2 regions of the Natronosporangium hydrolyticum genome follow, and region 2 is predicted to be linked to the other one. Evidence: predicted binding sites of a transcription regulator. Region 2 holds the regulator's gene; the other holds the start of a gene.
The links. Region 2 encodes HspR, which represses chaperone genes until heat shock. Its sites were predicted from a motif close to TTGAGTNNNNNNNACTCAA; they were not measured.

Region 1: a site for HspR is predicted at 5,280-5,298, ahead of lon (endopeptidase La). Genes of this name have one in related genera too.

The regions. Positions count from the first base shown of each region.
Region 1 covers NZ_CP070499.1:462,339-477,920, reverse strand. Annotated here, with positions in the region: gene JQS43_RS02305 (S1 family peptidase) at 1-1,134, opposite strand, end outside; gene JQS43_RS02300 (helix-turn-helix domain-containing protein) at 1,371-2,813, shown strand; gene lon (endopeptidase La) at 2,872-5,247, opposite strand; gene JQS43_RS02290 (GNAT family N-acetyltransferase) at 5,499-5,981, shown strand; gene JQS43_RS02285 (response regulator) at 6,006-6,686, opposite strand; gene macS (MacS family sensor histidine kinase) at 6,691-7,857, opposite strand; gene JQS43_RS02275 (PQQ-dependent sugar dehydrogenase) at 8,292-9,773, shown strand; gene JQS43_RS02270 (glycoside hydrolase family 6 protein) at 10,018-11,814, shown strand; gene JQS43_RS02265 (M23 family metallopeptidase) at 11,919-12,554, shown strand; gene JQS43_RS02260 (nitroreductase family protein) at 12,569-13,213, opposite strand; gene JQS43_RS02255 (cation:proton antiporter) at 13,798-15,477, shown strand; gene JQS43_RS02250 (RecQ family ATP-dependent DNA helicase) at 15,487-15,582, opposite strand, start outside.
Region 2 covers NZ_CP070499.1:217,167-232,748, forward strand. Annotated here, with positions in the region: gene clpB (ATP-dependent chaperone ClpB) at 1-2,372, opposite strand, end outside; gene JQS43_RS01080 (DUF1707 SHOCT-like domain-containing protein) at 2,436-3,047, opposite strand; gene JQS43_RS01085 (hypothetical protein) at 3,322-3,750, shown strand; gene JQS43_RS01090 (heat shock protein transcriptional repressor HspR) at 3,768-4,172, opposite strand; gene dnaJ (molecular chaperone DnaJ) at 4,165-5,340, opposite strand; gene grpE (nucleotide exchange factor GrpE) at 5,374-6,180, opposite strand; gene dnaK (molecular chaperone DnaK) at 6,177-8,063, opposite strand; gene JQS43_RS01110 (dynamin family protein) at 8,341-9,816, shown strand; gene JQS43_RS01115 (GTPase) at 9,813-11,405, shown strand; gene JQS43_RS01120 (hypothetical protein) at 11,465-12,604, shown strand; gene arfB (alternative ribosome rescue aminoacyl-tRNA hydrolase ArfB) at 12,729-13,151, shown strand; gene secA2 (accessory Sec system translocase SecA2) at 13,279-15,582, opposite strand, start outside.

The sequences.
Region 1 (15,582 bases), 250 kb from region 2:
ACCGATCAGCTGCGCCCCGGTGTTGGTCCCGACCGCGAACCCGTTGGTGGTGAAGGTCGGACCGCCCGAGTCACCCTGGCGGACACACGCCGAGTGCCGGATCAGGTTGTTCACCACGGTGCCGCCGAAGTTCACCGACTCCCCGGTGCCGGTCACGGTGCCGCAGGTCAGGCCGGTGGTCCGCCCTGAGCTGCACACCGCCGTACCCGAGGTCGGGCTTGCGTTACCGACGATGGTGAAGAACCCGGGATAGAGCCACACCCAGGGGCCCTGGATCCAGTACGAGTTGGTCACCCGGATCGCGGCGTAGTCCGCGCCCGGGAAGTTACGGTGCGCGACCGGCCCGATGGTCTGGCCGAAGGCGCTGGCGGTCAGCCCCACCGTGTGGCAGTGCCCGGCCGTGAGCACATAGCCCTGGCTCAGGTTGAACCCGGTGGAGCAACCGCCGGCAGCGGTGTTGTAGGCGAGGCCGCCATCCAGGTAGGGCAGATCCTGGGTGAGCGACGGCGCCGCCTCGGTCGTCTCGACCTGCACCGCGCTGCCGAACTGGCCGGTCACCGCCGCCGTCTCGGCCGCCTGGTCCGCCAGCACGGTCACGACCACCTGGTCGGCGGCGAGATCAACGCTCCACGAGACGATGCCGGCGACCGCCGCCGGGTCGGACTCGGCGAGCGCGTCCAGCTCGTCGGTGATCCCGGTGAGCTCGGCGAGCCGGTCACCCACCACCTCGGCCTCGGCGCCGGCCACCGTTACCGTCTCGGCGGCGGCCGCGTCAGTCACCGCCACCGTCAGGGTGCCGCTCGCCGCGTCGAACCGGGACTCGACATAGGCTTCGCCGAGCTCCTCCTGCAGCTCGGCGTCGGTGGCGACCACCGTGTCCTGAGTCGCCATCAGCCGCTGCGCCTGCGCCTCGGTCAGGTCCAGGTCCCGCTGCAGCGCCGCCAGCAGGGTGGCTTCGCCGACCTCCGCCGACCGGTCCTGATTCGGCGCCACCTGATTGCCGGCCGGTGCCGTACCGCCGGTGACCTGCTGCGCGTTGGCGGCGGCGCCGCTGGTCACCGCGAGCGCAGTCGCGGCGACCGTCACCATCGCTGCCCGGAACAGCGTGGTTGTTGTGGTCCGATGTCTGGCCACAGTTCCTCCCATGTGTACGTCGACCCCCCGTGCGGCGGGCGCTCGCCCGCGTCGCTGTCCGGACGGTAGTAACCAGAGCGGATCGACCACCACGGATTACGGACATGGTTAGACACGGCCGTACGGCCTTGCACGGCGACGGCACCGAGGGTGGGTGCGACCAGGCCAGTTGCGGACCACCGCCAGCGTCGCTACTGTCCGACCCGAACTCAATACGACGAGTGAAGGGCGCCGGTGTGACTGGATCCTCGACCACAGGCTCGGCCCACCGTCCGCACTCCGCCGGACTCCACCCGATCGCCGCCACCGTGCGGACACTGCCCGACCTGGCCCGCCTGCTGCGCGCGCTGCGTCGCCGCGAGGCGCGACGCCGCGGCGGCGCCGAACTCACCTACCGGGAGCTCGGCGAACGGGCCGGCTGGAGCCACACGGTGGTAGCCGACTACCTCACCGGAAAGACTCTCCCCCCGACCGACCGGTTCGACGCGCTGGTGCAGCTGCTCGGCGCCGGGCCAGCCGAGCAGGGCATGCTCGCCACCGCCCGCGACCGAGTTCATGATCACCGGCGGGGCCGGCACCGGCCAGTGCCCCCGCCCTCCCCGGGGTCGCCAGGGTCGCTGGGGTCGCCCCCCTCCCCGGGCTTGCCGGCGCGGCCGGACCCGCCGCGGGCGCCACAGCTGCCACCCGGGCCGGCGAAGCTCCTCGGTCGAGAGCGGGAACTCACCGAAATCGCGCGTCACGCCAGGGTGAACCGCCGCGGCGGTGCGCGCGTCCTGGTGGCGCTCACCGGCCCGCCCGGCGTCGGTAAGAGCGCACTGGCCCAGCACGCCGCCCACCGACTCACCAGCCGCTACCCGGATGGCCAGCTCTACGCCGATCTGGCCGATCGGCACGGGGCGCCGATCCCAGTCGGCACCATCCTCGCCCAGCTCCTCAGCGGCCTGGCCGGCGCCCCGGAACCCGAAAACGCCGATGTGGACTCGCTTGCCGCCCGGTACCGTACCCTGCTCCACCGGCGACGGATGCTGGTGCTACTGGACAACGCCACCGAACCGGGTCAGGTCCGGCCACTGTTGCCGGGCGGCGACTGCCTCGTCCTGGTGACCAGCCGGTGCCGGCTCAACGGACTGGTCGCCCACGACGGCGCCCGCCGGTTGTCGGTCGAGCCGCTGGCTGCCGAACCGGCGCGGGATCTCCTCGGCGGGATCATCGGCGCCGGGCGGGTGGCCGCGGAGCCGGTGGCGGCAGCCGAGCTGACCCACCGCTGCGGTGGCCTGCCGGTCGCGCTGCACGCGGCCGGCGCCCGGCTGGCAGACCAACCGGATCTGCCGATTGTGGACTACCTCGCGGCGCTGGTCGACGCCGAGGACCCGCTGAGTCTGCTCGACGGTCCCGACCCGGACCGTCCCGGGCCACTCCGCCGCGCGCTCGCCAGCGCCTGCCACGGTCTGCCGGCGCACGCGGCGCTAGTGCTGCGGGAGGTGAGCCTCGCCCGAACCGACCTTGCCCAGTCGACGGCCGCACCGGTCACCGGCCTCGACCCGGCGACCACCCGGAGCGCCCTATCCACTCTGGTCGCGCGCAGCCTGCTGCAGCGTACGCCGGACGGCCGGTACCAGATCAACCCGATCATCCGGGCCTACGCCGCGGCGCCGGCCCGCCAGTCCGCTCTGGACTGACGGGCCGGGCGTCGTTGCCGGGTGCGGCCCGGCGCGGCCGGGTGCGGCCCGGTGCCGGTTAGGCCGCCGCCAGGGCGGCGCGGGCGGGCTCCAGCGCCAACTCCAGCACCTGCCGGACGTCGCTCACCAGGTGGATGGTGAGCTCCTCCCGGACCTCCGCCGGCACCTCATCCAGATCCGGCTCGTTACGCTGCGGCAGCAGCACAGTGGTCAGACCTGCCCGATGCGCGGCGAGCACCTTCTGCTTCACCCCACCGATCGGCAGCACCCGACCGGTCAACGACACCTCACCGGTCATGCCGACCTCAGCCCGCGCCGGCCGCCCGGATAGCAGCGACGCCAGCGCGGTGGTCATGGTGACCCCGGCGCTGGGCCCGTCCTTCGGGATCGCCCCGGCCGGCACGTGGATGTGGACCCCCCGCGCGGCCAGGTCACCGACCGGCAGCTCCAGCTCCACGCCGTGCGAACGCAGATAGGACAGCGCGATCCGCGCCGACTCCTTCATCACGTCGCCGAGCTGGCCGGTGAGCGTGATGTCGGTGGGTCCAGTCTCCGGATCGGCCAACGACGCCTCCACGAAGAGCACGTCACCACCGACGCCGGTGACCGCCAGCCCGGTCGCCACCCCGGGCAGCGCGGTGCGCTCCGCAGTCTCCGGAGTGTGCTTCGGCCGACCCAGCAGCGGCCGCAGCGCTTCGGCGCCGACCGAGACCGGCACCGGGATCTCCTCGACCGCCAGCTTCGCCGCGGTCTTACGCAGCACCCGGGCCACCGAACGCTCCAGCTCCCGCACCCCCGCCTCGCGGGTGTACTCGCGGGCCAGCAACCGCAGCGCGGAGTCGTCGACCTGCACCTCGTCGGCGGTCAGCCCGGCGCGCTCCAGCTGCCGCGGCAACAGATGCCGCTGGGCGATAGTGACCTTCTCGTCCTCGGTGTACCCGTCCAGCTGCACCAGCTCCATCCGGTCCAGCAGCGGCGCCGGGATCATCTCCAGCACGTTCGCGGTGGCCAGAAAGACCACATCGGAGAGGTCCAGCTCGACATCGAGATAGTGGTCACGGAAGGTGTGGTTCTGGGCCGGATCCAGCACCTCCAGCAGCGCCGCGGTCGGGTCGCCGCGATAGTCGGCGCCCAGCTTGTCCACCTCGTCGAGCAGGATCACCGGGTTCATCGTGCCGGCGTCACTGACCGCCCGGACGATCCGACCGGGCAACGCCCCGACGTAGGTACGCCGGTGGCCACGGATCTCGGCCTCGTCCCGGACACCGCCGAGCGCCACCCGGGCGAACGAGCGGCCCATCGCCCGGGCCACCGACTCACCCAACGAGGTCTTACCGACCCCCGGCGGGCCGACCAGCGCCAACACGGCACCGCTGCGGCGACCGCCCACGACGCCGAGACCGCGCTCCTCGCGGCGCTTACGCACCGCCAGGTACTCGATGATCCGCTCCTTCACGTCCGCCAGCCCGGCGTGGTCGGCCTCCAGCACCGCCCGCGCCCCCGGGATGTCGTACGCGTCCTCGGAACGTTCCTGCCAGGGTAGGTCGAGCACGGTATCCAGCCAGGTGCGGATCCACCCGACCTCGGGCGACTGGTCCGAGGTCCGCTCCAACTTGTCCACCTCGGACAGAGCCGCCTTGCGGACGTGCTCGGGCAGCTCAGCGGCCTCCACCCGGGCCCGGTAATCCTGCTCCTCGGAGGCGGGATCGCCGGAGAGCTCCGCCAACTCCTTACGGATCGCGGCGAGCTGCTGCCGCAGCAGGAACTCCTTCTGCTGCCGCTCCATGCCCTCCTTGACGTCCTGGTTGATGCTCTCGGCCACCTCCAGCTCGGCCAGGTGCGCCCGGGTCCACTCGACCAGCTTCGTCAGCCGCGCCGGCACTTCCGGCGTCTCCAGCAGCCAGACCTTCTGCTCCCGGGTCAGGTACGACGCGTACCCGGCCAGGTCTGCCAACGCTGCCGCATCCGCCACCTGCCGCAGCGAGTCGATCATCTGCCAGGCGCCGCGCTGCTGCAGCATCGTGGTCAACACGGCGCGGTAGTCGCGGGTCAACTCAGGCAGACTCGGGTCGTCCTCGGCCTGCTCAGCCACTCGGTCGGCCTCGACCCACAGGGCCGCGCCCGGGCCGGTGGTGCCGGCGCCGATCGAGACCCGGGCGGTCGCCCGGATCACCGCGCCCCGCTCGCCACCGGGGAATCGGCCGACCTGCTCGATCACGCCGAGCGCGCCGGACCCGGCGTACTTGCCGTCGACCCGGGGCACGAGCAGGATCTGCGCGGACTGGTCGTCCTCGGCCCGAGCGGCGCGGGCAGCCTCGATCGCGGACCGGGCCTCGGCATCGTCCAGCGGGATGGGAACCACCATGCCGGGCAGCGCCACCAGTTCATCCAGCGGCAGCACCGGCAGGGTCAGGGTGGCTCGCGCTTCAGTCACTGTCAGTCACACCCTCACTCGTCTCGGGGAGGTTGAGCCCACGTGGCTCAACTGACTAGGGTCAACCGTGCGCCCGGCGCAGTTGTTTCCCGATCCGCCGTGGTTTCGCCCTCAGCGATACCGCCCCCGCTTTCTCGGGCCGATCATGAGCGCTCTTCCGGGTCGATCATGAGCGTATTGACCGACACGCTCGGTGTGTCGGTCAACACGCTCATGATCGGCGCAGGGGGTGAGTCGGGGATAATCACCCCGTGCTGCGAATCGAAGTCGAAGACCTCAGCCGCGACGACCTACGTCAGCTGATTAGTGATCACCTCGTCGACATGCACGCGACCTCACCGCTGGAGAGCGTCCATGCGCTCGACTTGACCGGTCTCACTGAGCCGGCCGTGACCATGTGGACCGCCCGGGACGGCGACCTGCTACTCGGCTGCGGCGCACTCAAGGCGCTCAGCCCCACCGCCGGAGAGATCAAGTCGATGCGTACCGCGACCGCAGCGCGGGGGCGCGGCGTCGGCACCGCGCTACTCGACCACCTGATCACCGAAGCCGGCGTACGCGGCTACCAGGCGCTCTACCTGGAGACCGGCAGCCAGGACTTCTTCGCCCCGGCCCGGCGGCTCTACGCCCGCCGCGGCTTCCAGGCGTGCGGGCCATTCGGCGACTACCAGCTCGACCCGAACAGTGTCTTCATGACCCTCCGGCTCGACGACCCCCATCCGCGCCGCTCATGATCGGCCGGGAGGGCGGGAGGGCGGTCAGGTGTCGAGGCCCTGTTCGATCGCGTACCGGGTGAGTTGTACCCGATTGTGCAGTTGTAGCTTGCCCAGCGTGTTCTGGACGTGATTCTGCACCGTCCGGTGCGAGACCCCGAGCCGCTGCGCGACCTGCTTATACGACAGCCCCTTCGCCACCTGCCGGAGCACCTCGGTCTCCCGCTCGGTCAGGCTCGGCGCCGGACCGGCACCCGACGAGTCCGTGGGCGCCGCCGCGAGCCGCCGGTACTCCCCCAGCACCAGCCCGGCCAGGCCCGGCGTGAAGACCGCTTCGCCGGCGGCGGTCCGCTCGACCGCCGCCAGAAAGTCTTCCCGCCCCGCCGACTTGACCAGGTAACCGGTCGCGCCGGCGGTGACCGCCGCCAGCACGTCCGCCTGCTCCTCACTCGCCGACAGGATCAGCACCCGCGCCTGGGGGGCGGTCTCGGCCAGGCCGGCGATCACCTCGGGGCCGGTGAGGTCGGGCAGGTGCAGGTCGAGCACGACCACCTGCGGCCGGACCGCCGCCGCCACCCGGACCGCCTGGGCGCCTTCGCCGAAGGTGGCCACGACCTCGTATCCCGCCTCGGTGAGGTCGCGCGCCACCCCGTCGCGCCACATCGGGTGGTCGTCCACCACCATCACCCGGATCGGCTGCTCCGCTGGGCTCTCCGCGCCTGCCATCTGGTCAGGTTAGCGGCAGCCGCAGCTCTACCTCGGTGCCCTGCCCCGGCTCAGAGGTGATCACTGCGCTGCCGCCGAGTTCCCGGAGCCGCCCTTCGATCGATTGGGCCACGCCGAGCCGGCCTTGCGCAGCCGCCTGCGCCAGCCGCCCGGCCGGGATGCCCGGACCGTCGTCGCGGATGGTGACCGTGACCTGCCGCGGCTCTGCTTCTACCAGCAGCCAGGTGGGGGTGTCCGGGCCGCAGTGGATTCGGACGTTGTCGAGCGCGGCGCCGACCGCGGCGACGAGTTCGGTCGCCGTGGCGGCCGGCAGCGGCACCGGCTCGGCCGGGCCGGAGATGGTGGTGTGCGGCCCGGCGTACCGGGCCCGAAGTTCGGCCTGCAGCTCCATGATCGCCCCTGCCGGGTCGGCCGGCGGCTCCGCCGAACGCCCGGAAGCCGAACGCCCGGAAGCCGGGGCCCCCGGGGGCCGGGGCGGATCGGAGAGCAACGCCCGCAGGGTGGCTTCCTGGGCCCCGGCGAGCGTGCCGAGCTGCGCCGCCTCCCCGCCCAACTCGACGCCTCGACGTTGCACCAGCGCCAAGGTCTGCAACACCGAGTCGTGGATACTGCGGGCGAGCCGTTCCCGCTCCCGGGTCGCCGCCTCCCGTTCGGCCGCCGCCTGCAACTGTTGCTCGGCCCGACCGGCCAGGGTCGCCACGTACCCGGTGATGAAGCCGACGAAGAGCAGCAGCACGGTGGCGTTGATGGTGGTCTGCGGGATGGTGGCGCCGTCGGCGCGGATGGCGATGTCCGCCGCGGCGACGATCACAGCGGCGGCCGCGCCGGTGCGCCAGCCGCCGCGTACCGCCCAGGCCACGACCGGTGCCGCCACCCACACCGCCGGCAGCGTGTCCGCCTGGTCCTGCGGGCCGATCACCCACGGGCTGAGGGTGAGGATCGCCACCGCCACCGCCAGGTCGGCGCCGAGCAGCGGCCATCGGCGCCGCGAAGGGGCGGTGTATAGGAAGGTGACCAGCGCGGTCCAGCCGACCATGACGACCGCCAGCCACCAGGCGGCGGCGGGGCGGGCGTAGTCGCCGGCGTCGCGGGCGATCAGCAGCAGGGCGTACCCGAGGGCGGCGACCCGGAACACCGCCAGCGCCCGCCACAGCAGTGGCACCAGTCCCATGGCGCGATCGTGCCACGCCGAAGCGCGCGGTGCTGAGCAGCATTGGCGGTGGTCGCAGTGGGGGTCGGGCGGACGGTCCGTCGGGCGCCGAAGCCGGCGCCCGACGGACCGTCTCAGGAGGGGTCACAGCTCAGCTGACCGGGGCTGCGGCTGCTGCGCTGAGCTGCCCAGGCCGGGAGCGTGGGAGCGCTCCCAGCCAGTGTCCAGCGTGACAGGGAGTAGCCCAATTGTCAACGGCCGATCCCACGATATCGACGACCAACGTTGACATGATCCACGACAGCGGAGAGGATTCCCGGGGAGCCGCGCGCGAGCCACGACCCACCGCCCTGGCCGGCGGAGGCCGACGGCGGTAATAGGGCAACGGCCCGGCCTCGCGCCGGGCTCAACTACCAACGGCCTCGACGGTCCGGGCGTCCACTCGACAGAGAGGCATGCTCGTGATCAGCAGCCAGCAACCCCACCGGAGTACGAGGTGGCGCCGGGCCCTGGCGACCGGCGTCGCCACCGTGGTCGCTACCGGCGGCGCGGTCGCCACCGGACTCCTCGCGCCCCAACCGGCCGCCGCCCAGGTGGCCGGCTTCGACTTCACCCAACCTGACGTGGTCGCCACCGGGCTGGAGGTGCCATGGGGGACCACCTTCCTGCCGGACGGATCGGCGCTGGTCGCCGAACGCGACGACGCCCAACTCGTCCGGGTCGCCCCTGGACAGCCGGCGCAACCGGTGGCCACCCTGCCCGGCGTCGACACCGCCGGCGAGGGCGGGCTGCTCGGCCTGGCCCGGGCACCCGGCGACGACAACTGGGTGTACGCGTACCACACCACCACGACCGACAACCGGGTCGTACGCTTCCCGGTCGACAATCCGCAGTCGGCGCAGCCGGTGCTCACCGGGATCCCCCGCGGTGCGTTCATCCACCACGGTGGCCGGATCGAGTTCGGCCCGGACGGGATGCTCTACGTGGCCACCGGCGACGCCGGTGACCCTGACCTCTCCCAGGACCTCGACAACCTGGCCGGGGCGATCCTGCGGGTCACCCCCGAGGGAGACGTCCCAGCCGACAATCCGTTCCCCGGCTCGCCGATCTACGCGTACGGGCTGCGGAACGTCCAAGGGATGGCCTGGGACAGCCAAGGTCGACTGTGGGCGAGCGAGTTCGGTGAGGACCTGTGGGACGAGGTAAACCTGATCGAGCCCGGCGGCAACTACGGCTGGCCGATCTGCGAGGGCCCCTGCCAGCCGCCGGACTCGCAGCTGATCGACCCGGCACTGATCTGGGCTCCGGCGGAGGCCTCCCCGAGCGGCGTCGCGGTCGCCGACGACCACCTGTTCGTAGCGTCGCTACGCGGCCGGCAACTGTGGACGGTGCCGCTGGCCGGCAGCGGCCCCGGCGAGCCGACCGCGGTCCTCTCTGGCGAGTACGGCCGGCTGCGGACGGTGACCGTGGGTCCGGACGGTTGGCTGTGGATCGCCACCAGCAACCGGGACGGCCGGGCGACCCCGACCCCCGCCGACGACCAGGTGGTGCGCTTCCCGCCGACCACCCCGCCGACCACCCCGCCCACCACACCACCGACCACACCGCCCACCACACCGCCGACCACGCCGCCGACCGGCGGCTGTATCGCCGAGTACCAGGTGGTCAGCGACTGGCAAGGCGGCTTCCAGGCCGATGTGAGCGTCACCAACAGCGGCGACAGCGCCGGTAGCGGTTGGACAGTCAGCTGGACCTTCCCCGATGGTCAGGTGGTCGACCAACTCTGGGGCGGCATCCACAGTCAGTCCGGCTCGGAGGTGAGCGTGACCAACGAAGCCTGGAACGGATCGCTGAGCCCGGGCGCCGCCACCAGCTTCGGCCTGCTCGGCAACGGCGATGCCGGCGACGCCGCCGGCCTCGCCTGCCAGCTCCACTAGCAGGTAAGACGGCAGTCGTGACCGGCGTCGGGCACGCCGTTGGCTTCCCGAGGGTTGCCTTTGGAAGCGCTCCCATGCAACAATGCCGTAACCCGCCAGGGAGCCAACCCAACCCCAGTCGGGCGCCGAGGGCACCGGTGACACACACCGGACGGCGTTCCGATGCCGGTCACGCTAGGACCGATCCCTCCCAGCCCGGAGCTGCTACGGACTCCGGCAGTTGGCCCCAAGGAGATTGCTCACCATGAAATTCCCCCTGAGTTCTACCGGCCGGCGGCGCGCCGTCGCGCTGACGAGCGCCACTGCGCTCGTCGCCGGTGGCCTGATCGCCGGACCGGCCGCGCCGGCCCAGGCGCAGACAAACTGCACCGTCGACTACAACACCGCATGGGACGGTGGCGGCGGCTTCGGCGCCGACATCACCATCAACAACCTCGGCAGCGCGATCAACGGCTGGAACCTCACCTTCAACTTCCCCGGCGACCAGCAGGTCACCAATGGTTGGACCGCGGTCTGGTCGCAATCCGGGTCGGAGGTCACCGCCAGCAACGAGTCGTGGAACGCCAGCATCCCCGCCGACGGCTCGATCAGCATCGGGTTCAACGGCTCGTACGGTAGCTCCAACGAGGCCCCCACCACGTTCTTCCTGAACGGCGTGGAGTGCACCGGCCAGCCGGGCAACGGTGACGACGACGATGACGATGACGACAACGGCAACGGCGACGACCCGGGCAACGGCGGCCAGGAGCCGGGCGACCCCGGTGACCGGGTCGCCAACCCGTACGTCGGCGCCGATGTCTACGTGAACCCGGACTGGTCCGCGGCCGCCCAGGCCGGTGGCGCCCCGGCGGAGGTCTACAACCACCCGACCGGTGTCTGGCTGGACCGGATCGCGGCGATCGAATCCGGCTCGGCCGGCGAGAACACCACCGGTCTTGAGGACCACCTGGACCAGGCGCTCGACCAGAAGTCCGGCGACACCCCGATGGTCTTCCAGGTTGTGATCTACAACCTGCCCGGCCGTGACTGCGCGGCGCTCGCCTCCAACGGTGAGCTTGGGCCGGAAGAGATCGACCGGTACAAAGAAGAGTACATCGATGTCATCACCGACATCATCGCGCAGGAGCGCTTCCGGGACCTGCGGATCGTCGCGGTGATCGAGATCGACTCGCTGCCGAACCTGGTGACCAACACCGGCGGCGAGCCGGGCGCCACCGAGATGTGCGACACCATGCTCGCCAACGGCAACTACGTCGAAGGGGTCGGGTACGCCACCGGGCAGCTCGGCTCGATCGACAACGTGTACCCGTACATCGACGCCGCGCACCACGGCTGGATCGGCTGGGACAGCAACTTCACCCCCAGCGCCAACATCATCTGTGACTCGCTGAACGCCGGTGGCGCTGAGCCGGGTCACCTGGCGGGCCTGATCACCAACACCGCCAACTACTCCGCGCTGGAGGAGCCGTTCATCGACACCTTCGGCAACGCCCCCGACGGCCAGCTGATCCGGCAGTCGGACTGGGTGGACTGGAACGACTACAACTCGGAGCGGCGCTTCGCCCAGGACTTCCGCCAGGAGCTGGTCAGCGTCTGCGACGGCGTCGACTCGAACATCGGGATGCTGATCGACACCGCCCGCAACGGCTGGGGCGGCCCGGACCGTCCGACCGCGGCCAGCAGCGCCACCGAGCTGAACCAGTTCGTCGAGGAGAGCCGGGTCGACCGGCGCATCCACAAGGGCAACTGGTGCAACCAGGCCGGTGCCGGTCTCGGCGAGCGGCTGACCGTGGAGCCGGTCTCCGGCATCGACGCCTACGTCTGGATCAAGCCTCCGGGTGAGTCCGACGGGTCCTCCGAGTACATCGAGAACGACGAGGGCAAGGGCTTCGACGAAATGTGCGACCCGGCCTACGAAGGCAACGAGCGCAACGGCAACAGCATGTCGGGTGCGATCGGGGACGCGCCGATCTCCGGCCACTGGTTCCAGGCTCAGTTCCAGGAGCTGATGGACAACGCGTACCCGCCGCTGGGCAACTGAGCAGGGTCCGCATGAGCTGAAATCCTGTCGCCAGGAGGGCGCCCCGCCGCAGGCTTGAGCCTGCAGCGGGGCGCCCGCTTGTGTACGCGTCGTACCGTGGGGGCGTGAAGAAGTCGCTCGCGGTGTTGGTGACCGTCGGGGTTGCGGCCACCGCTCTGGTGCTGGCGATGGCGGTGGTCCCCGGATTCGGTCCGCGCACCCTGCTCAACCCGGTGATCGAGGCGTTCGGCGGGGTTACCTGCGACGACCAGCGTTGCCCACCGGACGCGCCCTGGGTGTGGCCGGTCGACGCCCCGGTCACCTCCGAGTTCCGCAGCGAGTCCCGCCCCGACCACCACGGCATCGACATCGCCGCCGACCCCGGCACGCCGATCTTCGCCGCCTCCGCCGGGGTGGTGTCGATCGCGGACTGCCAAGCGAGCCTGCACGGCGAGCCGTACAGCTGCGACCAGGACGGCAGCTGGGAGGTGCGCGGCTGCGGCTGGTATGTGAAGGTACTCCACGCCGACCGGGTCGCGACCCTCTACTGTCACCTCCTGGAGCAGCCCGAGGTCGAGGTGGGGGACGCGGTCGAGACCGGGGACCTGCTGGGCTACGTCGGTTCCTCCGGCAACTCCTCCGGGCCACACCTGCACTTCGAGGTGCAGCAGGGCAGGCTGTTCGTGCCGCCGGTCTCGGCGAACGCGGTCGACCCCGAGCCCTTCCTCGCCGAACGGGTCGACGACGCCCCCGCCCGATAAGTTGGGGCGTCGGCTCAGCCGCGTAACCTCCCCCACTGTCCTCGATGGACTACCGAGTCGAGGCCCCGCCGGCGCTCCGCCACGGCCGAACTCTGCGGCTCCAGGCCGTCCGCCCGGTAGCCGACGCAGAGGGCGCCGATCGGCTCGTACTCGTCAGGAATCGCGAACTCGGCCTTGAAGGCGGCGGTGTGCGCCGGCACCTCGACCGTGGGATCGAAATCCTCGCCCGCCGCCGGCATGATGCCGAAGAAGCAGCCGCCCAGATCCTCATCGACCGCGGTCAGCAGCATCATCAGCGCGGCCATGCCGGTGTCGATATACCAGTACGGCACCGGCCAGCGCGCTTCGGCCCGATCGGTCCAGCCCTTGTCGGCCTCGGCGTACCGGGCAAGGTACGTAGCCTTGTGCGCGAGCGGGACCACGACCAGCGGAGCGTGCTGCATAGTGGGGGTCTGGGCCACCCGAGTGGGGACAAACGGCCAGAACCTGGCCCGGTCGGCCGCATCGGTCAGCGCCAGAAAAGCCCACCCCTGCGAAAACCCGGCTGAGGGTGCGCGCACCGCACTGGCCAGAATCTTCTCGATGAGCTCCGGGCTCAGCGGACGGTCGGCGTAGTGCCGCACCATGCGCCGACGACGAATCACCTCTGCGAACTCCATGTCGCAGATCATGACACTGGGCAACGGCAGCCGCCACCGATAGCGGGTGCTTGATCATCTTGCCGCTCCGCAGTCAGGAGGGTGCTGCAGCTCTGCACACCTGTACGCCGACACTGGCTGGACGAGCGGCAGAGTCTTGATCTTGGAGTGGGCGGTCGGTTGGGGCCCCGATACGCGGCCTACGAGAGCTGCGAGCACAAACGGAGCAGCGTCGGCGGCGCCGCGATGCTCGGCCCGGCCCCTTGCCTGGTCGCCCGAACAACACAAATCGGCCATATGCCCACTCTCGTCCACCGGCGGGTGCCCGCGCCAGCGGGCATGTATTTCTTGGTGGGTTGAATGGTGATCCACTAGGACGACAAAACGGTTCACGCTGACAAACCAGGCGCCACTCAGCCCACCAAGTCGGGGCAGACGAGAGACGAACCCGAGAAACTCCCGGCCGGCGGTGCGAGCAAGTCTTGTGCGGTCGTGATCGTGTGCGCGAGACAACTTGCACCGCGTCGCCGCCAGCGGCAGCGGCAGCGGCACCGTGGGCGGGGAGGCCACGGCGATCCCGCTGCTGGCACTGGCCAGTCGCTAGAGTGATCACGAAAGTGCAGGCCGCGCAGGGCGAGGGCGGGGGTGGCAGGGTGCTGGACCACGAGTTCGGCCTGCTAGCAGCGATCCTGGCGGTCGCCGCCGTCGCCGGCCTGGTGGCGAACCGGCTCAAGCAGCCCTTGATCGTCGCGTTCATCGGTGTCGGCATCCTGGTCGGTCCGGTCGGCACCGGCTGGGTCACCGGGGTGGACCAGATCGAACTGCTCGCCGAGGTCGGGATCGCGATCCTGCTGTTCCTGGTCGGCCTGCGCCTCGACCTGCACCTGATCCGCACCACCGGCCCGGTCGCGCTCGCCACCGGACTCGGCCAGGTGGCGTTCACCTCCGCGGTGGGGTACGGGATCGCCCTGGCACTAGGCATGAGTCACGTCACCGCGCTCTACGTGGCGGTCGCGCTGACCTTCTCGTCCACGATCATCATCGTCAAGCTGCTCTCGGACAAGCGCGAACTCGATCAGCTGCACGGCCGGATCGCGGTCGGGTTCCTGATCGTGCAGGACCTGGTGGTGGTCCTGGTCATGATCGCACTGACCGCCTTCGGGCAGCCAGCGGGGGACCACGTCGGGATCGACATCGCCCTGACGATCGGGAAAGGGCTCGGGCTGCTCGCCGCCTTCGTGATCATGGCGCGGTACGTGCTGCCGCGGCTGCTGCAGCTGGTGGCCCGATCGCAGGAGCTGCTGGTGCTCTTCGCGGTGGCGTGGGCGGTGCTCGCGGCCGCCATAACTCACTGGCTGGGTTTCAGCACCGAGGTGGGAGCCTTCCTGGCCGGGGTCGCGCTCGCCTCCACCCCGTTCCGGGAGGCGGTCGGCGCCCGGTTGGTGAGCCTGCGCGACTTCCTGCTGCTCTTTTTCTTCCTCAGCCTCGGGGCGCAGCTGGAGTTCGTGGACGCCGGCCGGCAACTCGTCGAGGCGGCGGTCTTCTCGATCTTCGTTCTTGTCGGCAACCCGCTGATCGTGCTGGTGATCATGGGGTTGATGGGCTACTCGTCGCGGGTGGCGTTCAAGGCCGGGCTCACCGTCGCCCAGATCAGCGAATTCTCGCTGATCCTGGCCGCATTGGGATTGAGTCTGGGCCACATCGACCAGGCGACGGTCAGCCTGATCACCGTCGTAGGGCTGATCACAATCGGCGGCTCGACCTACCTGATCCTCAACTCCGACGCGATCTACCAGCGGCTGGAGCCGTGGCTGTCCCGGTTCCAACGCCGCAACCTGCGCCCGCACCCCACCCCGCCCGCCGAGCTGCCCGCCGAGGTCATCCTCTATGGCCTGGGACGCTTCGGTCGGCACATCGCCGCCCGGCTTACCGACGCAGGCACGCCGGTGCTCGCCGTCGACTTCGACCCCGACCGGGTCGCCGCCTTCAACCGGCAGGGCATCACCACCGTGTTCGGCAGCGCCGAAGACCTCGACTTCCTGGAGTCGTTGCCGCTGGACCGCTCCCGCTGGGTGATCAGCACCATCCCCACCACCGACAGCAACCTCGCCCTGCTGCATGCGCTGCGGCAACACGAGTACGCCGGCCGGGTGGCGATGGTGGCGCTGACCGACCGGGATGCGGGACGTCTGGAAGGGACCGATGTCGACGTGATCCTGAAGCCCTACGCGCTGACCACCGAGGCGGTCATCGACATGATCGCCGGCGGCCGGGCGCCGGAGTGACCGGCCCGGTCAGCCAGTGACGGCGAGCGCCAGCGGCAACACCGCGGTGGCGCCGGCGGCGCGCAGCTCCCGCGCGACCAGCGCCATGGTCCAGCCCGAGTCGAT
Region 2 (15,582 bases):
TCGGCGAGCCGATGCCGTAGCCGGTCCAGTTGGATGTCGACGATCGTGCTCAAGTCCGCTGTGGTCAGCGAGTCGAAGACCACAATGTCGTCGAGGCGGTTCAGGAACTCGGGTTTGAAGTGCGAGCGCACCACCGCGAGGACGGCGTCCCGCCGCTGCTCCACGGGCACGGTGGGGTCGGCCAGCGTGGTCGAGCCGAGGTTTGAGGTGAGCACCAGGATCGAGTTGCGGAAGTCGACCGTCCGGCCCTGCCCGTCGGTGAGCCGGCCGTCGTCGAGCACCGCCAGCAACAGGTCGAACACGTCGGGGTGAGCCTTCTCCACCTCGTCGAGCAGGATCACCGAGTACGGCCGGCGGCGCACCGCCTCGGTGAGCTGGCCACCCTCGTCGTACCCGACGTAGCCGGGCGGGGCCCCGACGAGCCGGGCCACCGTGTGTTTCTCGCCATACTCGCTCATGTCGATGCGGACCATCGCCCGTTCATCGTCGAAGAGGAACTCCGCGAGCGCCTTGGCGAGCTCGGTCTTGCCCACCCCGGTCGGGCCCAGGAACAGGAACGAACCGGTCGGCCGGTCCGGGTCCGCGATGCCCGCCCGGGCCCGGCGGACCGAGTCGGCGACGGCGCCGACCGCCTGCTGCTGGCCGACCACCCGGGTGCCGAGCGACGCCTCCATCCGGAGCAGCTTGCCGCTCTCGCCCTCCATCATCCGGCCGGCCGGGATGCCGGTCCAGCTGGCGACGACGGCGGCGATGTCGTCCTCGCCGACCTCCTCGTTGAGCATCGCACCTTGCGCTTGCAGCCGGCCGAGCTCCTCCTCTGCGGCGACGAGTTCGCGTTCGAACTCCGGGATGCGTCCGTAGCGCAGCTCGGATGCGCGGGTGAGGTCCAGGTCGCGCTCGGCGCGGTCGGCCTCGCCGCGAAGCGACTCCAGTTGTTCTTTGGCGGCGGAGATCTTGGTGATGTGCTCTTTTTCGGTCCGCCACCGTTCCGAGACCGCGGTGTGCTGCTCGCGTTTGTCGGCGAGTTCGGCGCGCAGCCGGGCGAGTCGTTGCGCCGAGGCCGCGTCGTCCTCCTTGGAGAGAGCCATCTCTTCGATCTCCAGCCGGCGCACCGCCCGCTCGACCTCGTCCACCTCGACCGGCCGAGAGTCGATCTCCATCCGGAGCCGGGAAGCGGCCTCGTCGACCAGGTCGATCGCCTTGTCCGGCAGGAACCGGTCGGTGATGTAGCGGTCGGAGAGCGCGGCGGCGGCGACCAGCGCGGCATCGGTGATCCGGACGCCGTGGTGGACTTCATATCGCTCTTTGAGGCCGCGCAGGATGCCGACCGTGTCGGTGACGGACGGCTCGCCGACCACGACCGGCTGGAAGCGGCGCTCCAGCGCCGGGTCTTTCTCGATGTGTTCGCGGTACTCGTCGAGCGTGGTGGCGCCGACCATGCGCAGCTCGCCGCGGGCGAGCATGGGTTTGAGCATGTTGCCGGCGTCCATCGAACCCTCGCCCTTGCCCGCGCCGACCACGGTGTGCAGCTCGTCGAGGAAGGTGATGATCTGCCCGTTGCTGGCCTTGATCTCCTCCAGCACGGACTTCAACCGCTCCTCGAACTGGCCCCGATATTGGGCGCCCGCGACCATCGCCCCCAGGTCCAGGCTCACCAGTCGCTTTTCCCGGAGGCTCTCAGGTACGTCACCGGCGTCGATGCGCTGCGCAAGGCCCTCCACGATCGCGGTCTTGCCGACGCCCGGCTCGCCGATCAGCACCGGGTTGTTTTTGGTGCGCCGGCTGAGCACCTGGATCACTCGACGGATCTCGGTGTCGCGGCCGATCACCGGGTCGAGCCGGCCCTCCTTCGCCAGCGCGGTGAGGTCCACACCGTACTTCTCCAGGGCCTGGTAGCTCTGCTCCGGATCGGCGCTGGTGACCCGGCGGTCCCCACCCCGGACCTGGGGAAAGGCGGCCACCAGCGCGTCGGTGGTGGCGCCGGCCTCGCGCAGGGTGGTGGCGACCGAGCCGGCGATCTGGGCGAGCCCGGCCAGCAGGTGCTCGGTGGAGACATACTCGTCGCCGAGCGGGCGCGCCACCTGCTCGGCGGCGTTTACCGCGTTGACGAGTTCGCGGGCGAGCGACGGCTCGGCCACCGACGCGCCGCGGGCGCTGGGTAGCTGCTCGACCGCGCGGGCAGCTGCGCGGCGGACATCGGCCGGGTTGGCGCCGACCGCGCGCAGCAGCGCCCCGGCGGTGGAGCCGCCGGTGTCGAGCAGGGACAGTAGTAGGTGCCAGGGCTCGACGGTGGCGTGGCCCTGGGTCGCCGCGGAGGCGACCGCGGCCCGGATGACTTCACGACTCTTGGTCGTCAGGCGCTCCACGTTCACAAGAGTTGAGCGTACCCGACTCAACCCGGCAGTCGCCACTTTAGTAGCCGGCGCGCTACCCGGTTACCAGCGCCAGTGCAGGAACCGTCGCTGCTGCCGGACGAGCAGGGTCCCCGCCCACTGCCGGCCACTCACCACGATGTGCGGATGGCCGGTGGGCTCCGACGACGTCGCGATCTTGCGGATCTTCACGCTGCTGGCGAACATGCCGGCCTCCAGCCCCTCGACGTTCACCGAGGCCTCGGGGGGCAGCACCAACACCACCGTCCCGGCGTACACGTCGAGCGCCAGCTCGACCACCCGGCTCCGGATCACCGCCTCGGTGAAGTCGAGCTTCACGGTCCCGGCCTTGCTGTTGACCGACAACCGCTGGGGCACCAACCACCGGCTCTCCCGTTTGACCGTCGACGCGGTGGTCCGGATCTCACCGTACGCCGGTGCGACCGCCGTCCCCGGCTGCTCCCCCGCGCCGCTGGCGCCGCCCCCCGGGCCCGGCAGGTCAGCCAGGTGCGGCGCCACCTCGGAGGCGGTGCGGGCGCGCAGCACCGCCGCCACCCGCTCGTCGAACTCGGCCATGGTGAGGCGGCCCTCGGTCACCGCGTCATTGAGCCGCTGCACCGCGCGATCCCGGTCAGCGTCGGAGATCCGCAACTCAGGTCGGGGCTGTTCGTCCACGCCCTGACTCTACGGCCCGGCCGGTGACTACAGCGCCTTCCCTGCTTCCTGGTCTGTTTATGACTCCTGGCCTATTTATTCCGATCGCTACGTAATGGCGGCTCTCCATCACCTCCACCCTGGTAACACGCCATTTGACGGGTTTCCCGGTTGATTCATGATCGTGATCGAGGGGGAGCTGCCGAATCGTCGTAACAGTAGGGCAACAGACCTACCGCTGGCCGCGGCGGCACGTTAGCGTATTTCGCGCGGCATACCAGCGTCAGGAGTTATCGTGACCGTGCAACCGCCGGCCTTCCGAGGCTTCGCAAACATGGTGGACCCGACCGCGGCGGAGTTGCGCGAATGGGCCTACCAGCCCGATTCGGTGTCGCTGCAGAGCATGCCGCCCGACTGGGACCTCCTCGTCTCCGGTGACCACCTGATCGGGACCCTGTTCGAACTGGCGCTCGACCCCGACTGCCCGGCGCGTCGATTCGCACTGCACTGTCTCTACATCTACGCCGCCGACGGCATCCGGACCAACTTCCGGGCGCATCCTCGGCGGCGACTGCGCAAGCTGATGGATCAGGCCGAGTCGGAGGGCGACGAGGTGCTCGCCACCTGGGCACACAATGCACGGCTGCTGATGTCGCGGCCAGAACTCTTCGACTACCACGAATGGTGCGAGGGCGGCTTGGTGCGGCATCCGCGCCGGTTGTGAGCACCGCCAGCGCTCGGCTACCGCCGTCGGGCGGTCCGGTAGAGCACCACATCGGTGGATGGCCGGCTGGTGGGGAGCAGATCCCGGCGCGGGAACGCGGAGATCGACTCCAGCTCGGCGATCCGTTGGTACGCCGCCGCCAGCTCGTGCTCCATCGTCGCCAGCCGGTCCTGCAGATCGGCGGTGGCGCGCTCCAGTTCGATGATCCGCTTCACCCCGGCCAGGTTGATCCCCTCGTCCTGACTGAGCCGCTGGATCTCCCGCAGCAGCGCCACGTCGCGGATGCTGTAGCGGCGCCCGCCCCCCGGGGTCCGCTCCGGCTGGACGAGGCCCAGCCGGTCGTACTGCCGCAGGGTCTGCGGGTGCATGCCGGCCAGTTTCGCCGCGGCCGAGATGATGAGGACCTTACCGTCGTCAGCCACTGGATGCTCCCTCTCCGGTCGTCGCCCGCTGCTCCAGGTGGAAGCGGGGCGCCGGCCCGGTCGCCTCGGCGAACGACTCCAGCGCCGTCCGCGCCTCCTTCGACAACTCTGCCGGCACCACTACCTCGACCGTGACCAGCAGGTCGCCGGTGGTGCCGTCGCGGCGGGTCACTCCTTTGCCGCGGGCCCGCAGGGTACGCCCGGACGGGGTGCCGGGCGGGACCCGCAGTGTGACCGGGCTGTCTAGTGTGGGCACCCGCAGATCGGTCCCGAGCACCGCCTCCGGGAAGGTGATCGGCACGGTGAGGGTGAGGTCGTCGCCGTTACGGCCGAACAGGTCGTCCGGCCGGACCCGGACCCGGACGTAGAGGTTGCCAGCGGGTCCGCCCCGCGCTCCGGGCTCGCCCCGGCCGGAGAGCCGGATCCGTTGGCCGTCCTGCACGCCCGGCGGGATCCGGACGGTGATCCGGCGGCTCTTGGTGACGCCGCCGGTGCCCCGGCACTCCGGGCACTGCTCCTCGACGATCGTGCCCACCCCTTGGCACTCCCGGCAGGGCTCCGAGAAGCTGAACGCTCCCTGGTTGCGGGTGACCAGCCCGGAGCCCTGACACTGGGCGCAGGTACGGGGTTGGGTGCCGGGCTTGGCGCCGCTGCCGTGACAGGTGTCGCACGGCCCCGGCGAGCGGAGCGTCAGCGGCAGAGTGGCGCCGTGGACCGCGTCGGAGAACTCCAACACGACCTCGGTCTCGACATCCCGGCCGCGGGCCGGACCACCGGTCCGCGGCCGGGACGGGCCGCCGCCCGTGAAGATCGAGCTGAACAAGTCGGAGAAGCTGCCGCCGCCGAAGCGGCGGTCGTCGGCGCCGGCGCCACCGAAGATGTCGGAGACGTCGAATGGCGGCTGTTGGGCTCCCCGCCGAAAGGCGCCGGAGCTGAACAGCGAACGCATCTCGTCGTACTCCTTGCGCCGCTGCTCGTCCGCCAGGACGTGGTAAGCCTCGGAGACCTCCTTGAACCGGGTCTCGGCGTCGACGTTGCCCGGATTGTGATCCGGATGCAGATCGCGGGCGAGCTTGCGGTATGCCTTCTTGACCTCCCCCGTCGAGGCGGTCTTAGGCACCCCGAGGACCTGGTAGAAGTCCTTCTCCAACCAGTCCTTCGAGCTCATCCATCTCCTCCTTGCTCGGCCGGTGACTCCGGGTCAGGGCGACTCGGACGAGCCGGGCTCGTCCGAGTCCGCATCCGCCGTCGGCGACGCCTCGCCGGCTGGGCCGGCGCCCGACTCGCCGGGGTCGGCGACCGCGACCATCGCTGGCCGGAGCAGCCGGTCGCCGAGCGAGTAACCCCGCCGGAGCACGTCCACACAGGTCGGCTCGGTGACCTCGGCTGAGGTCAGGTGCGCCACCGCCTCATGGTGGGTGGGGTCGAACGGATCGCCCTGCTCACCGAAGGCGGCGAGGCCGAACTTGCCGGCGGTGGCCGCCAGCTGGTCGACGATCGCCGCCACACCATCGGAGAGTTCGCCGTGGTCACGGGCCCGATCCAGGTCGTCGAAGACCGGCAACAGGGCGCGGAAGACGGCCGCGGTCGCCTCGTCCGCGGCGACCGCCCGGTCCCGCTCGACCCGGCGCCGATAGTTGGCGTACTCGGAGTTGATCCGCTGGAGATCGCGGGTGCGGTCGTCCAGCTCACCGCGGAGCGCGTCGAGCTCCGCGCCGAGGCCACCGGCGGCCGGTTGGTGGACCTCGCCGGTCGACTTCGGCGCCGGTTCGCTGGCGGCGTCGTGCCCCGCCGAGGGCTTCCCCTCGGCGGCGTGTTTGCCGGTCGCCGGTTCGTCGTCGTCGGCGGCGTGCTTACCGGAACCGCCGTTCGGCTGGTCGGCGGCGTGCTTGCCGGCCGAGTTGGACCGCCGCTTGTCCCGGACCACGATCCGCTCCGCTTCTGGCTCGCCGTCGCGGTCCGGGGCCGGTGGCCCCGGACCGCCGCTGGGCTCCTCAGCTGTGGTCACTTCTTGTCATCCTCGTCAATGATCTCGGCATCTACCACGTCCTCGGGGCCGGTGCGGTCACCGCTCTGGCCACCGCCGGCGCCGTCGGACGACTCGCCAAAGGTAGCGTCACCCGCGCCCTCGGCGCCGCCCTGACCGGCTGCCCCGGTCTGGGCGTAGAGCTTCGTGCTGGCCTCCTGCATCGCCTCGTTGAGCGTGTCGTGTGCGGACTTGATCGTGGCCGCGTCGGTCCCGCCGAGCGCCGACCGCAGGTTACCCAGCGCGTCGTTGACCTTGCTGCGGGAATCCTCGGGCAGCTTGTCACCGCTCTCGGCAAGGAACTTCTCGGTCTGCCACAGGGCCTGCTCGGCGACGTTGCGGGTCTCCGCCTCTTCGCGCCGCCGCTTGTCCTCGTCGGCGTGCTCCTGGGCGTCGCGCATCATCTGGTCGATGTCGTCCTTCGGCAGCGCGGAGCCACCGGTGATGGTCATCGACTGCTCCTTGCCGGTGCCGAGGTCCTTCGCGCCGACGTGGACGATCCCGTTGGCGTCGATGTCGAAGGTGACCTCGATCTGCGGCACTGCCCGCGGCGCCGGTGGGATGCCGGTCAGCTCGAAGGTGCCCAGCTTTTTGTTGTACTGAGCGATTTCGCGCTCGCCCTGGAACACCTGGATCAGCACCGAGGGCTGATTGTCGTCGGCGGTGGTGAAGACCTCCGAACGCTTGGTCGGGATGGTGGTGTTCCGCTCGATCAACTTGGTGAAGATGCCGCCCTTGGTCTCGATCCCCAGGCTCAGCGGGGTGACGTCGAGCAGCAGCACGTCCTTGACCTCGCCCTTGAGGACGCCGGCCTGCAGCGCCGCCCCGGCGGCGACCACCTCGTCCGGGTTGACGCCCTTGTGCGGCTCCTTGCCGCCGGTGAGCTCCTTCACCAGATCGGTGACGGCCGGCATCCGAGTCGAGCCACCGACCAGGATCACGTGGGCGATGTCGGCGACCTTCACCCCGGCGTCCTTGATCGCCTGCTGGAACGGCACCCGGCAGCGGTCCAGCAGGTCCTGGGTCATGCGCTGGAACTCCGACCGGCTCAGGGTCATGTCCAGGTGCAGCGGACCGGACGAGCTGGCGGTGATGTAGGGCAGGTTGATCGAGGTGGTGGTGGCGGCGGAGAGTTCGATCTTGGCCTTCTCGGCCGCCTCCTTGAGCCGCTGCATCGCCATCTTGTCCTGCGACAGGTCGATCCCGTGCTGACCGCGGAAGGACTTGACCAGGTGGTCGATGATCCGCTCGTCCCAGTCGTCGCCGCCGAGGTGGTTGTCGCCGTGGGTGGCCTTCACCTCGATGACGCCCTCGCCGATGTCCAGCAGCGACACGTCGAAGGTGCCGCCGCCCAGGTCGAAGACGAGGACGGTCTGCTCCTTCTCGCCCTTGTCGAGCCCGTAGGCGAGCGCTGCGGCGGTCGGCTCGTTGATGATTCGGAGCACGTTGAGCCCGGCGATCTCGCCGGCCTCCTTGGTGGCCTGCCGCTGCGCGTCGCTGAAGTACGCCGGGACCGTGACCACCGCGTCGCCGACCGGCTCGCCGAGGTAGGACTCGGCGTCCCGCTTGAGCTTCATCAGCACCCGGGCGGAGATCTCCTGCGCGGTGTACTGTTTGCCGTCGATGTCGACCGACCAGCTGGTGCCCATCTCCCGCTTGACCGAACGGATGGTCCGGTCCGGGTTGGTCACCGCCTGGCGCTTGGCCACCTCACCGACGAGCACCTCGTTGTTTTTTGCGAACGCCACGATCGACGGCGTGGTACGTGAACCCTCGGCGTTGGGGATCACGTTGCCTTCGCCGCCCTCGAGCACGCTGACGCATGAGTTGGTCGTACCCAGGTCGATACCGACCGCACGTGCCATGATGTGTGTTCCTCCGGAAGACGGGCGGCCGGTTCGCACCCCAGCGCGGTCGGCCGCCTAAGTTGAGTTGACCTGGCTCAATCCTGCCACAGCCTAGTGGAGGCGCAAAGTCGGGTTGAGTCGGTTCGACTCAAGTGGGGGTGGGAGCAGCGTTGAGTTGAGCCAGGACCGCTCAAGAGTTGAGCCGGCCTTGTGCGGGCTTGCCGGGATCGGGCAGGCTTAGTCCGTGACGACAGGGGGTGACCAGGTTCACGAATTCGTACCCGTGGTGCGGGCTGTGCGCGATGCGGTCGCGGCGGTCGAGTTCCCGCTTCCCACGGCCACGGCGCGCGAGGCCACGACCGCGGCAGAGATGCTCCAGGCGCAGCTGGACGACTATCTCCTGCCGAGGCTGACCCTGCCGGGGGCACCATTGCTGGTGGTGGTCGGCGGATCCACCGGAGCCGGCAAGAGCACCCTGGTCAACAGTCTGGTGCGCGCTCCGGTGAGCGCGGCCGGGGTGTTACGCCCAACCACCCGCGCGCCGGTGCTGGTCTGCCACCCGGCCGACGCCGGGTGGTTCCGCGGCAGCCCGCTGCTGGAGAACGTCGCCCGCGCCGCCGAGGGCGGTGCCGGCAGCCGGGGCACCCGCAGCCGGTTGGACCGCCGCGCGGTGGCCCCGCAGCTGGTCACGGCGCCCGCGCTGCGTCCCGGGGTGGCCTTCCTCGACGCCCCGGACATCGACTCGACCGTGGCTGCCAACCGGACCCTCGCCCACCGGCTCTTCGCCGCCGCCGACCTGTGGCTCTTCGCGACCACCGCGAACCGGTACGCCGACGCGGTGCCCTGGCGGCTGCTGCGCGCCGCTCGCGATCGCCGCGCGGTCGTGGCGATGGTGCTGGCGCGGGTGCCGCTCGCCGCCACCGATGAGGTGGCGGGGTTGCTGACCCACCTGCTGCGGCAGCAGCAACTCGCCGAGGTGCCGGTGTTCGTCCTACCCGAGACCAGGGTGGCGCGACAAGGCATGCTGCCGGAGAGCGCCACGGCGCCGCTCCGGCGCTGGTTCGACGCCCTCGCCGGCGACGAGGCGGCGCGCGGGAGCGTGATTCGACACACCCTCAACGGCGCGCTGTCGGTGGTGGCACCGCAGCTGGGTGCCCTGGCGGCGGCCGCGGACGAGCAGCTGGCGGTGGCCGAGGCCCTCGCGGAGCAGGTCGGACTCGCCTACGGGGTGGCCCGCGGTCAGGTCGAGCAGGGGTTGCGGGCCGATCCGGCGACCCCGGCCGTTCCCGCGCCGACCGCCGGCGAACCGGCCGACCGCACCGGCTCGGCCCCGGCCACCACCACCGCGGCCCACCGTTCACCCGCCCGGCACCGGCAGACCGCTGGCGAGGCGGCCCTGATCCAGCTGGTGCAGAGCGCCGCCGCCGACGCCGCCGAGCAGACCGAGAGTGCCTGGCGTTCCCACCCGGTCGGGGCGGCGTTGCTGGGCCCCGAGGCGGTCGGCGCCAACCCGGACCTACCCCGGCAGGTGCAGCGGGTGGCCCGGGAGCATCCGCCAGCGGAGTGGCCGACCCGGGTCGGCGACGTGCTCGACGCGGAGGCAGCGCAGTGGCTCAGCCGGCTGGCCGGCGTACCGCTGGACGGCGGGCCCGCCATCCAGCTCCGGCAGGCAGCCGCCGCGTTGGCGCAGCACCGTTCCCCGGCCGATCCGGCCGCCGAAAGCCCGACCAGCCCGGCGACCGTGCCGGCTACCTCGGAGAGTGGTTGGTGACCAGAGCCGTCGACCAGGTGCTTGCGCAGCTGCGAACCGACGCCCGGTTCGATGCCAGCATGCTGGCCATCCGGATCAATGCGCTGGACCGGTTCCGGCGCGCCACGTCGCTGCACCTGCCCCCCGATTGGCTGGAGCCGGCGCAGCAGGTCTCCGTCCGGGCCAGCGAACGGCTGGCGCTGTCCCGGCTGCACACGGTCGTGGCGATCGCCGGGCCGACCGGAAGTGGCAAGTCGACCATGTTCAACGCGCTGGCAGGCATGACCATCTCCCCGGTCGGGGTCCGCCGCCCCACCACCAGCGGGGTGTACGCGTGTGTCTGGGGCTCGCCGACCGACGCCGCGCCGGTGCTGGACTGGGTCGGGGTGCCGCCGTCGAAACGATTCACCCGCGAGAGCCCGCTCGACGCCGACGACCAGGCCGGCCTGCGCGGGCTGGTGCTGCTCGACCTGCCCGACTTCGACTCGATCGAGCGGGACCACGCCGCCGAGGTCGAGCGGCTGCTAGCCCGGGTCGACCTGGTGATCTGGGTGGTCGACCCACAGAAGTACGCCGACCAGAGCCTGCACGAGCAGCAGCTCCCCGCGATGCGGACACACCAGGACGTCATGGTGATGGCGCTCAACCAGACCGATCTGCTCGCCGCCGACGAGACCGAGCAGGTGCTGGCGGACCTGCGGAAGTTGCTCGTGGACGGTGGCCTCGCCGACGTGCCGGCGCTCGCGACCTCCGCGGTCACCGGGCCGGCCGGGCTGATGGAGCTGCGTTCCCGGCTGGGTCGCGCGGTCACCGCGAAACGCGCGGCGCTGCGGCGGCTCTCCGCCGACCTGGATGAGGTCGTGGCCGGGCTCGCCGACCTGGTCGGCCCGGAGGTGCCGGCCGAGATCGCCCCGGATCGGGAGCTGATCGATGGACTCGCCGCAGCCGCCGGTCTACCCGCGATCACCGAGGCGGTCGCCTGGTCGTACCGGCGCCGGGCCAGCGCCGCCACCGCATGGCCGGTGCCGCGGACACAACCCGGGCCGCCGGTGCTGGCCCCACCCCAGCAGGCCACCCAACGTGCCGCCCTCAGCCTCGCTGCCCGGGCGTTCGCCGCTCGCGCCGCTGACCAGTTGCCGCCGCCCTGGCCGGCGGCGGTCACCGACGCGGCCCGGTCCCGGCTGGAGTCGTTGCCGGCGGCGTTGGCCGGCGCGGTCGCGGTGACCGTGGCCGGTCATCAGACCCGGACTCCCTGGTGGTGGCGGCTGATCGGGGGAGCACAGTGGCTCGCCGCCGGAGCCGCCGCGGTGGGGCTCTGCTGGCTGCTGGTCGGCTGGGTGCTGCGGGTGGTGGCGCTGCCGGTCACCCAGCCCCGGATCGGGCTGATCCTGCTCGTTGGGGGCCTGGGACTGGGGTTGTTGCTGGCGGCGGTGAGCCAGCCGTTGATCTGGTGGGCGGCCCGGGCCGCCCAGTCGCGGGTAGCGGCCGACCTGCGTTCGGTGCTGGCCGAGGTGGCCCGAGAATACTTGGTCTCGCCAGCCCAGGAGGTGCGCCGCGCCTACACCGAGGCCCGGTCAGCGCTGCGCACCGCCGCCGGCGAACGCGGTTGACCGAGGGCGGCGGAGTGGTCGTCCGTCGACCCGGCCCGACGGCCGGCTAGGGTCAGACCATGTCACAAACGCCGTACGACGCCGTGCTTCAGGCCGCGCGCGGGCTACCGGAGGTGGAGACCGCCCTGGCCGCGGAGATGCTGGGCGCGAGCCTGCTCGGCAGCGTCTATGCGATCGCCGACGGTGAGCGCGCCGACGCGGTACGGGAGTTCGTCGGTGGCTTCCTGACCCACACCGCCCGCCGCCGGACCCCGGCTGCCCGGGCAACCCGTAGCGTCTTCGCGGCGCTGGTGCCGCAGGCGGCCGGGGCGGGTCGGGTCCGACCCGGCCCGAACCCGCCGCCGTGGGCAGCCCAGTTGGGCAAGGTCCGGCTGTTGGAAACCTGGGCGTACGGCGATGTCTACGGTGACCAGACCAGCTACCTGGCGACCTTCGCCTATGACGAGCCCGGGGCCGGCGGTGGCGAGCACGCGCTGGTGATCCTGGTCGACCACAACATCGGCATCGTGAAAGATCTGTTCGTCGGCGAGCCCGCGGACAAACTGTTGGACGAGGTACGCCGCGCCGCCGACAGCGACGATCTGGTCTGGCTCAAATCGGTCCCGCCGGCGGTGATGCGGACCCAGGTGGAGTTCCGGCTGGAGATCACCGACAACTTGTCCACATTGCCCGATGGTGGGTCGCTGGCTACCGACCGGCTGCTCGCCAGCGCCCGGCTGGCGACGTTTCCGCAGGCGAGTAACGGTGTCTCCGGGACCGCGCCGTTCGGGCTTTCGGGCTTCGCCGACCTCGATCCGGCGGAGTTGCTGGCTGGGTTTCTCGCCGCCGAGCCGGGCCGGTCGCTCACCGGCGACGGCGGACCCGGCGACGAGGCGGTGCGCTACTCAGTACAGCTGATCCTCGACTTCGTCCGGGACTCGCCGGAGCATGACCCGCTGCGCTGGAGCCCCGCGGTGGCGGGCCTGTTCCTGCTGGACTGGGTCCACCGCCGGGCGGTGCTCAACGAGGACGACGTGGCGGCACTGCCGCAGGTGCTGCGGGCGTGGGTCGCCTGGTCCGCGCGGCAACGCGAGCTGCCGGCCGCGGCGGCCGCCGCCACCGATGAGGCGATCGAGATGATGACTCCGGAGTTCGTCCGGCTGCACGGCGCCGCCCAACCCACCGACCCGCCTTCCTCGATCATCCCCCGCCCCCGCTAACCCTCTCCCACGCGCGATCATGGACCTAGGTACCTGGTCGGCGGGAAATCCGGTGCCGAACCCCATGATCGTTCCGGGTGATTAACACTTCGAACCCTCGCCGCCGGTACGGCATCCTGGATGGGTGGACGACGGACTGGAGATCGTTACCGGTGTGACGCTGCCCGCCCGGGAGCTACGCTGGCGCTTCAGTCGTGCCAGTGGGCCAGGTGGTCAGGGGGTCAACACCACGGACTCGCGGGTTGAACTGAGCTTCGACCTGGCGCGCAGTGGGGCGTTGCCCGATCAGCTGCGGGACCGCGCCCTGCGCCGGCTGGCCGGCCGGCTGGTCGACGGGGTGGTGACCGTGGTCGCCGCTGAACATCGTTCGCAGCTGATGAACCGGCGGGCGGCGGCTGGCCGGCTGGTGGAGCTGTTGGCTGCGGCGGTGGCGCCGCCGGCGCGGCCCCGTCGCCCTACCCGACCGTCGAAGGGCGCGGTGGAGCGGCGGCTGACCGCGAAGCGCCGACGCTCCGAGCGGAAACGGGATCGCCGGCCGCCACTATAGAGCCGGTGCCAGCATGGTTGGGCAGGGAGGGATCTTGCGTCCTGGAATGTCCGACATAACCGGACGCAAGATCCCTCCCCAGCCAACCAAGGTATGCATGAGGCTAGCGGTAGACGACCAGCCGGAGTCAGCGGAGTTTGCGTGAGACCGAGCTGACCAGCCGTTCCAACTCGGAGCCGAACGGGTTGTCGTGGACCAGGTAGGTCCAGGTGGCGCTGGGGCGGAGCAAGTTCACGTTGGCCGGCTCCCACCCTTCGGTGATGTCAGCCTCGGCGAAGGTCTCCAGGATTCGGCTCTCGATCTCTTCCCGCAGCTCGTTGAAGGCGGGCACCGCTGCCCGGTGGAACTCGTCCAAGGGGTCGAGCCGGCCGAGCGCCCGAAGGTGGACGCCTTCCCGGATCTCGGCGAGGTAGGCGAGGTGGTCCGACCAGGACCGGTCGAGGTGGTGCAGCGCGATCAGGCGGGCGGCCTGCGCGACGGTCTCTGCCCGCTGCTCAGCCGCGGCCCCGTCGTCTGCCGCCTCGTCGTCGGCCGCAGTCTCGTCGTCCTCGGCCCCGTCAGTGGCCTCGGCCGCTGGCGAAACGTCCGACGAAACGTCCGACGAAGCGTCCGATGAACCCTTGGGCGAAGGCGCCGCATCCGCGTCGGTGTCAGCGTCCGACGAAGCGTCCGCGTCCGCGTCCGCATCCGCGTCCGCATCCGCATCCGCATCCGCATCCGCGTCGGCGTCGGCGTCGGCGTCCGCTTCCGCGCGGCCCGGGTGCAGCGCCTCGTCGTACGCCTCGGGGAGCCGTTCCTTGATCAGCTCGACTGCGGCGTCGGTCGTCAGCAGCTCCTCGCGCCAGGCCGCCAGGTCCTTGCGCTGTTGTTCGATCACCACGTTGTAGCGCCAGGTGTTGCGGTGGATCTCGAAGTTGACGCCCTCCGACACCCGCTGGGCGTGCTCGACCGCCCACACCACGTCCTGGTCGTCGATCAGCCCGTCGGCGTGCATCCGCGGCGAGGGCGGGATCATGTCGGCGGCGTGCCGGATCACCAGGTTGTCTTCCAGGCTGACGAAGAAGGCCGAGCCACCCGGATCGCCCTGCCGGCCGGCGCGGCCCCGCAACTGGTCGTCCACCCGGCGGCTGTCGTGCCGGCCGCTGCCGATGACGTACAGGCCGCCGAGTTCCGAGACCTCGTCGTACTCGCTCTGGTCGCTGCCGCCGAGCCGGATGTCGACGCCGCGGCCCGCCATCTGGGTAGAGACGGTGACCTGGCCCTTGGCCCCTGCCTCCGCGATGATCGCCGCCTCCTCGGCGTCGTTCTTGGCGTTGAGCACGACGCACTCGACGTCCCGGGCGCGGAGCGCGGCGGCGAGCGACTCCGACTCCTTGACGTCCTGGGTGCCGATCAGCACCGGACGCCCGTCGGCGTGGCAGGAGACGATCTCGGTGACCAGCGCCTCGTCGCGCTCCTCCCGACTGGCGTACAGCCGGTCCGGTTCGTCGGAGCGGATCAGCGGCTGGTGGCGCGGGATGACCGCGACCTCCAGCTTGAAGAATTCGCGCAGCTGGTCGCCGACCAGGACAGCGGTCGCGGTCATGCCGCAGACGTGCTGGTAGAGGCTGAGGTACGACTCGACGGTGATGGTGCCGAGGACCTCGCCCTCGGCGGTGGCGTCCAGACCTTCCTTCGCCTCGACCGCCGCCTGTAGGCCGTCGGGCCAGCGGCGGCGCTGCGCGACCCGGCCGCGGAACTCGTCGACCAGCTCGACCTTGCCGTCCCGGACGATGTAGTCGACGTCGCGCCGGACCAGGGCGTGGGCGTGCAGGGCGACGTTTACCGCGAAGAGTTGTTGCGCGTTCTCTTCGGCGTAGAGGTCGATATCGCCGAGGGTCTGCTCCACCGCGGCGGTGCCGGCGGCGGTCAGAGCAACGCTGCGGCCGTCGTCGGCGACCTCGTAGTCGACCTCCGGCCGCAGCCCGCGGACGAGGGCGGTGGCGGCGTGCAGCGGGTCGAGCTCGGAGGTGACCGACCCGGCGAGTACGAGCGGGACCCGGGCCTCGTCGATCAGGATCGAGTCCGCCTCGTCGACGATGGCGGTGGCCAGGTGTGGCTTGACCCGGTCGGTGACGTCGGTGACGAGCTGGTCGCGCAGGTAGTCGAAGCCGGCCTCGCTGACCGAGACATAGGTGACGTCTTTGCCGTACGCTTCCCGGCGCTCTTCCCGGGTGCAGTTTTCGGTGACCCAGCCGACCGAGATGCCGAGTAGCCGGTACACCGGAGCCATCCATTCGGCGTCGCGGCGGGCGAGGTAGTCGTTGACGGTGAGCACGTGGACAGGGCCGTTGCCGCGGCGCACGTGCCCGTAACCGGCGATGCAGGCGACCAGGGTCTTGCCCTCGCCGGTGGCCATCTCGGTGACGTGCCCGGCCAGCAGTGCCAGCAC